One region of the Nocardia sp. NPDC051570 genome, then DNA from elsewhere that is predicted to be linked to it. Evidence: predicted binding sites of a transcription regulator. Region 1 holds the regulator's gene; the other holds the start of a gene.
What was found. Region 1 encodes HspR, which represses chaperone genes until heat shock. Its sites were predicted from a motif close to ANNTGAGTNNNNNNNACTCANNT; they were not measured.
Positions count from the first base shown of each region.

Region 2: a site for HspR is predicted at 1,224-1,246, ahead of lon (endopeptidase La). Genes of this name have one in related genera too.

Region 1 covers NZ_JBITDI010000012.1:129,946-133,362, forward strand. Annotated here, with positions in the region: gene ACIA76_RS28410 (globin domain-containing protein) at 1-775, opposite strand, end outside; gene ACIA76_RS28415 (heat shock protein transcriptional repressor HspR) at 1,405-1,791, opposite strand; gene dnaJ (molecular chaperone DnaJ) at 1,791-2,966, opposite strand; gene grpE (nucleotide exchange factor GrpE) at 2,988-3,417, opposite strand, start outside.
Region 2 covers NZ_JBITDI010000005.1:262,692-266,108, reverse strand. Annotated here, with positions in the region: gene ACIA76_RS14620 (metallophosphoesterase) at 1-17, shown strand, start outside; gene ACIA76_RS14615 (zinc-binding dehydrogenase) at 25-1,029, opposite strand; gene lon (endopeptidase La) at 1,353-3,417, shown strand, end outside.

The DNA of each region.
Region 1 (3,417 bases):
TTCCGGTACCGCAGCCGATCATCAACATCTTGCGCCGAGTATTGCGCGGCACGCCCAGCCCACCCAGCGGCGAACCGAGCAGCCACTGATCGCCGACGCGGGTATGCCCGATCATGGCCGGACTGACCCAGCCGCCGGAGACGCCGCGGATATGAAACTCCACCTCGCAGTGGGGATTCGCCGGAATCGCCGGGGACAGATAGCGCCACATGCGCGGCCGGGCCGGGATCTGCACGCTCATGTACTGCCCGGCCGCGTACTGCATGGGCTGATCCAGCCGCAGCCGCACCACGGACAGATTGCGCAGCACCTCGCGCTGTTCGATCACGGTGCCGGTCCAGTACGGGGGCGTGTCCTCCTGCGCGGCGGCCTTCATCATGGTGTCGGCGATGACGCCGATGCCCTCCTGCCAGGCCCGCTCCACCTCGTCGGTCCACAGCTCGGTCCCGGCATAAGCGCGCAGCGCGGTGCGCAGCGAGGAGCCAACGGCCGCATAGTGTTCCGGCTTCACACCGTATTTGCGGTGGTCGCGCCCGAGTTGAGCGAGGAAGGGTAGGAGCTTATCGGGCTCCTCGAGCCGGTCGATCGTGTAGCCGATCGCCTTGACCAGCCGATCACGCTGGGCGTCCAGGGCTGCGGGGAAGAAATCCCGCACCTGTGGATAGTCGGTGAACAGGAGAGCGTAGAACGAGCGGGCTAGCTTCTCCGGTCCCCCTTCCTCCGCAGCAACCGCCTTGAACGTCGTTCTCATCAATGCGACGGTCCGCGAATCCATATGTCTCACAACCCCATTTCGCACGGGAACGCAGGCAGGGCCGCGAGTGAGATGCTGCGAGACACTCGACAGCAGCCGATGTCAAACGAGTGTAGGCGAGGTTTGCCAGCAGTGGAACGCGTCCTTTGAACAACACGTCTGTAATTCCCCTAAAACAGGCCACCTGCGGGCGAATTCGACCAGAAACCAACCGATTACCCAGGACACGCCGGGTGTTCCGCCATGCGGCTCAATGGTTTTGCATGGTTCCATTTGAAAACCTCGGATTTGCGGCGACTGTGCGGCAACCGATCTCGCTTTCTCGCGGACCTCCGGTTCGAGACGAAACCGACCTTTCGGCAACTTTTGCGCGACCCGATCGGCCCTTTCGGGACGAACGTCCCAGTGTCACAGAGTGTTCGGCACAGATGAAAGCGCAGCACATCGCACGCAACAATCGCCCTCTCCAGTTCCCGGATTGCCCTCCCCCAGTTCCCGGATTGCCCTCCCCTAGTTCCCGGCATTGCCCTCCCTCAGTTCCCGGCATTGCCCTCCCTCAGTTCCCGGCGCAGCCGGGATCGCCCGGAAGGGCAATGAAAACAGCGCCCCTGTCCCCAGAGGCGCTGTCTTCCAATTGTTTCCGTGTAGAACTACCGGCGCTTGTTGCGCGGCTGCCAGACCACCAGGGCCGTACTGCGCTGGGGCGGTGAGAGTTCGGGCAGATAATGGGACCGGAGGCGTTCGACCTCGGACGTCAGGTCGCGGACCCGCTGTTGCAGCTCCTCGACCTGATTGGTGAGTTCGATGATCCGTTTGATGCCGGCCAGGTTGACGCCCTCGTCCTGGGACAGCCGCTGCACCTCGCGCAGCAGCTCCACATCGCGGGTCGAATAGCGCCGACCGCCGCCCGAGGTGCGTTGCGGCGTAACCAGACCCAGTCGGTCGTAGGTGCGCAGCGTCTGCGCGTGCATACCGGCCAGTTGAGCCGCCACCGAGATCATGAAGTACTCGGCACCGGTCGTCCGGTCACCGTTCATCACGCACCTGCCCATCCGGCACGCGGGTCGAACCCGCCTTCCTTCTCCGCCTCCGCATAGTGGCGTAGCGCCTCGGAGGCATTGTCGTCCAGCTTCTGCGGAACCGCGACCTTCACCGTCACCAGCAGGTCACCGGCGCCACCGCCGCGCTTGGGCACACCGCGCCCCCGCACCCGCAGGGTCCGGCCGTCGGCGGTGCCGGGCGGCACCTTCACCCCGACCCGGCCGTCCAGTGTCGGCACCGAAACCGTTGTGCCCAGCACCAATTCGGCATAGCTGACGGGCAGCACCAAGGTCAGGTCCTCGCCGTTGCGGCCGAAGACCTTGTCCTGGCTGACATGGACGGTCACGAACAGGTCGCCCGCCGGGGCGCCGCGCAGGCCCGCCTCGCCCTGACTCGCCAGCCGAATTCGCTGGCCGTCACGCACCCCGGGCGGGATGCGCACGGTGATCGTGCGCGTGCGGTTCTGGATGCCGGTGCCCCGGCAGTCCGAGCACGGATCGTCGATGATCGACCCGGTGCCGCGACAGTCCTCGCACGGCTCGCTGAATCCGAACGCACCCTGGTTGCGGCTGATCACGCCGGTTCCGTTGCAATGCGGGCAGACTCGCGGGCTGGTGCCCGGCTTGGCGCCGCTGCCGTGACAGGTCGTACACGGCGACGGGCTGGTCATCCGCAGCGGGACGGTCACGCCCTGGGCGGCCTCGCGGAAGCCGAGGGTCGTCTCGGTCTCCACATCGCTGCCGCGCCGCGGCCGCGACGATGCCCGGGTGCCCGCGCCGCCACCGCGATTGAACAGGCCGCCCAGCAGATCACCCAGACCACCGTCGGCGGTGGCCGCGCCGCCGCCGAAGATATCGCCCAGATTGAACTCGCTGAAACCGCCCTGTCCGGTGTACCCGCCGCCCGGCGAGAATCCGCCGCGGCCGAAACCGCCGCTGGCGAACAGCCGCCGCGCCTCGTCGTACTCCTTGCGCTTCTCCGGATCCGACAGCACGGCATGCGCCTCGCTGACGGCCTTGAACCGCTCCTCGGCCTTGGTATCTCCCGGATTCTTATCCGGGTGCAGATCACGGGCCATTTTGCGGTAGGCCTTCTTGACCTCGTCCGGCGTGGCGCTGGAGGAGACACCCAGCTCCTTGTAGAAGTCCTTTTCCAGCCACTCCCGATTCACCGGGCATCTCCTCCTCTCTGCTTACTGCTCGCCTGCGCCGGCATCCGTGCCAGCGTTCGTCGCATCCGGCGCGCCCGCCGGATCCGCCACCGCATCGGTGACGCCGACCAGCGCGTGCCGCAACACACGGTCACCGAAGCGGTAACCCTTGCGCATCACCACACCGATCACCGGATCATGTCCGTCGCCCTCGTGCTGCACGGCCTCGTGCAGGGTCGGGTCGAAGGGCTCGCCCTCCAGGCCGAACTCCTCGAGACCCTGCTTGCGCAGCGCGTCGGCGAGCTTATCCGCCACCGACTTCAGCGGTCCGGAGTCGAGATCGCCGTGCGCGCGGGCCCGGTCGAGATCGTCGAGCACGGCGAGCAGATCGGTGACCACCGCGGCCTTGGCCGTCTCGACGGCGGCCTTGCGGTCGCGCTCGACGCGACGGCGATAGTTGGCGTATTCGGCG
Region 2 (3,417 bases), on a different contig from region 1:
TCGATCGCCGCCTGTGACCGACCGCTACGGCTGCAGCACGATCCGAATCGGGTTGCCCTCCTTGGCCTCCAGCGCGTGCACGGCCTTGACCGCATCGGCCAGCGGCAGCACGGCGCTGACCGAGCGGGCGAAGTCGATCCGATGCAGTCGCTGCAGCTCCACGAGCCGAGCCACATCCCCGGGCCCCGAGCCGTAGTGTCCGCGCAGTTGCTGCTGGAAGTAGCTGAACATGGTGCCGTGGGTGAGGGTGATCGGCTTATCGGTCAGTCCGACCAATACCAGCCGCCCACCCTTGCCCAGGCATACCGCGGCCTGTTCGCGCACGGCGGCGACGCCCGCGAAGTCGAAGGCCGCCGCGAGTCCGTCGCCGTTCGTCGCCTCGAGGATCTTCTTGCGCAGATCGGTGTCGGCCGGGTCGAAGGCGAAATCGGCGCCGAAATCCAGCGCGCGTGCCCGTGCGGCGGGCAGCGGATCCACCGCGATGATCGGGGCGGCCCCGACCAGTCGCAGCAACTGCACGCCGTGCGCGCCCAGCCCGCCCACGCCCCAGACGCCCACCGGCTCGGCCGGTCGAACCTGTGCGGTCGTGGTGATCGCGGCCCACGGCGTCGACACCGCGTCCGGAATGAAGCAGGCCTGTTCGAACGGCAGATCGTCGGGCAGCGGCACCAGCGTGTCCGCCCGAGCCAGCGTGTACTCCGCCCAGCCGCCGTCGTAATCCACGCCCCGCGTGAACGTCACCCCATCGCGGGACTCTCCCGCCTGCAACACCACTCGATCTCCCACCCGCGCCCGCGTGACCCCGGGCCCCAGCGCATGGACGGTCCCCGCGACCTCATGCCCGAGCGTGACCACATCGCCCTTCAGATACAGCGGCGACAGGGTCCCATCGATCAGATGCACATCCGACAGGCACACCCCCGCCGCCGCCACCTTGATCAGCACATGATCGGGCCCAGGCTCGGGAACCGGCACCTCCTCCACGACCAGACGGCGTTCGGTTCCCAGGTGAAGGCGTGCGGCCAGCATGTTGCTCCTCGCGTAGATGACGAACTCCACCCGAGTATTCCGCACATCCGGTGGCGGACTACCCGATTGCATTCACCCATCACCAGTATCAGGCCCCACCTCGGTATTGATGCCGCCGATCACACCGTTACGGCGTCCGATGCCCTCGTTCGCTGCCGGTGAACATCCGTTCGGAACATCCGGGCGGGGTCGAGGGTTGAGTAGATAACGCTCAACCTTCGGCGAGAACGTTCGAAGGCATGGTTTGGAAGGGGCTGTGACCTGTGAGTACCCCACAACGACTACCGGTGTTGTTTCTGACCGAGCCGATCGTGTTGCCGGGCATGGTTGTCCCGATCGAGCTCGATGAGGCGGCGCAGGCCGCCATCGATGCGGCGCGGGCGGCGAATCTGGATGCCGTACTGCTCGCGCCCCGACTGACCGAGGGCTACGCCGCCTACGGCGTGGTCGCCACCATCGAACAGGTCGGACGGATGCGCGGCGGGGCCAAGGCGGCCGTGCTGCGGGCCGAGCGGCGCGCGAAGATCGGGCACGGGGTGACCGGGCCGGGCGCCGCGCTGTGGGTCGAGGCCGAGCCGGTCGAGACCCCCGAGCCGGACGGGCGCATCAAAGAGCTTGCGGCCGAATACAAGAAGCTGGTCGTCTCGGTGCTGCAGCGTCGCGAGGCGTGGCAGGTCATCGACATGGTCGACCAGATGGCGGATCCGTCGGCGCTGGCCGATACCGCGGGTTACGCGCCCTATCTCACCATCGAACAGAAGCGCGAACTGCTCGAGACCCCGGACGTCGCGGAGCGTCTGACCAAGCTGATCGCCTGGGTGCGCGACCACATCGCCGAGATGGAGGTCACCGAGAAGATCAGCGAGGACGTCCGCGAGGGGATGGAGAAGTCCCAGCGCGAATTCCTGCTGCGCCAGCAGCTCAACGCGATTCGCAAGGAGCTGGGCGAGAACGAGCCCGACGGCGCCGAGGACTACCGCACCCGCGTCGAGAACGCCGATCTGCCGCAGCACGTCCGCGAGGCCGCGCTGCGCGAGGTCGACCGGCTCGAGCGCGGCAGCGATCAGAGCCCGGAGGCGGGCTGGATCCGCACCTGGCTCGACACCGTGCTGGATCTGCCGTGGACGGTGAAAACCACGGATTCGGACGATGTTTCGGCCGCCCGCGCGGTGCTCGACGCCGATCACCACGGCCTGGACGAGGTCAAGGACCGCATGGTCGAATACCTGGCCGTGCGCGCCCGGCGCGCATCGCGCGGACTCGAGGTCGTCGGCGGCCGCGGCTCCGGCGCGGTGCTGGTGCTGGTCGGTCCGCCCGGCGTCGGTAAGACCTCGCTGGGTGAGAGCGTGGCACGGGCCCTGGGCCGCAAGTTCGTTCGCGTCGCCCTGGGCGGCGTGCGCGACGAGGCGGAGATCCGTGGCCACCGGCGCACCTACGTCGGCGCGCTGCCCGGCCGCATCGTGCGCGCGGTCAAGGAGGCGGGTTCGATGAATCCCGTTGTCCTGCTGGACGAGATCGACAAGGTGGGCTCGGACTACCGCGGCGATCCGGCGGCGGCGCTGCTCGAGGTCCTGGATCCGGCGCAGAATCACACGTTCCGCGACCACTACCTGGACCTGGATCTGGACCTGTCGGATGTGCTGTTCATCGCGACCGCGAACGTCATGGAGACGATCCCGGGCCCGCTGCTGGACCGCATGGAGCTGATCACGGTCGACGGTTACACCGAGGACGACAAGGTGGCCATCGCCCGCGACTTCCTGATCCCGCGGCAGCTCGAGCGCAACGCGCTGACCGCCGAGGAGGTGCGCATCACCGAGCCGGCCTTGCGCGAGATCGCGGCGAACTACACCCGCGAGGCGGGCGTGCGGCAGATGGAACGGCTCATCGCAAAGGCCCTGCGCAAGGCGGCGACTCGGCTGTCGGAGGGTCCGGATCCCGAGGCCATCACCGTCGACCTGACGAATCTGAAGGATTACCTGGGTCGACCGCGATTCACCCCGGATTCGGTGGAGCGCACCGCCGTCCCCGGCGTGGCGACCGGACTGGCGGTGACCGGTGCGGGTGGCGATGTCCTCTACATCGAGGCCAACGCCGCCGAGGGCGAGCGCTCGCTGACCCTGACCGGTCAGCTCGGCGACGTCATGAAGGAATCCGCGCAGATCGCGCTGACCTACGTCCGCTCGCATCTGGAGGAGATCGGCATCGAGCCGAAGGTGCTGGATCGCAACATCCACATCCACTTCCCCGCGGGCGCCGTGCCCAAGGACGGTCCGTCGGCGGGTGTCACCATGGTCACCGCCCTGGTGTCGCTGGCGCTGGACCGGCAGGTTCGCTCGGATGTCGGCATGACCGGTGAGGTCACGCTGAACGGCCGGGTGCTCCCGA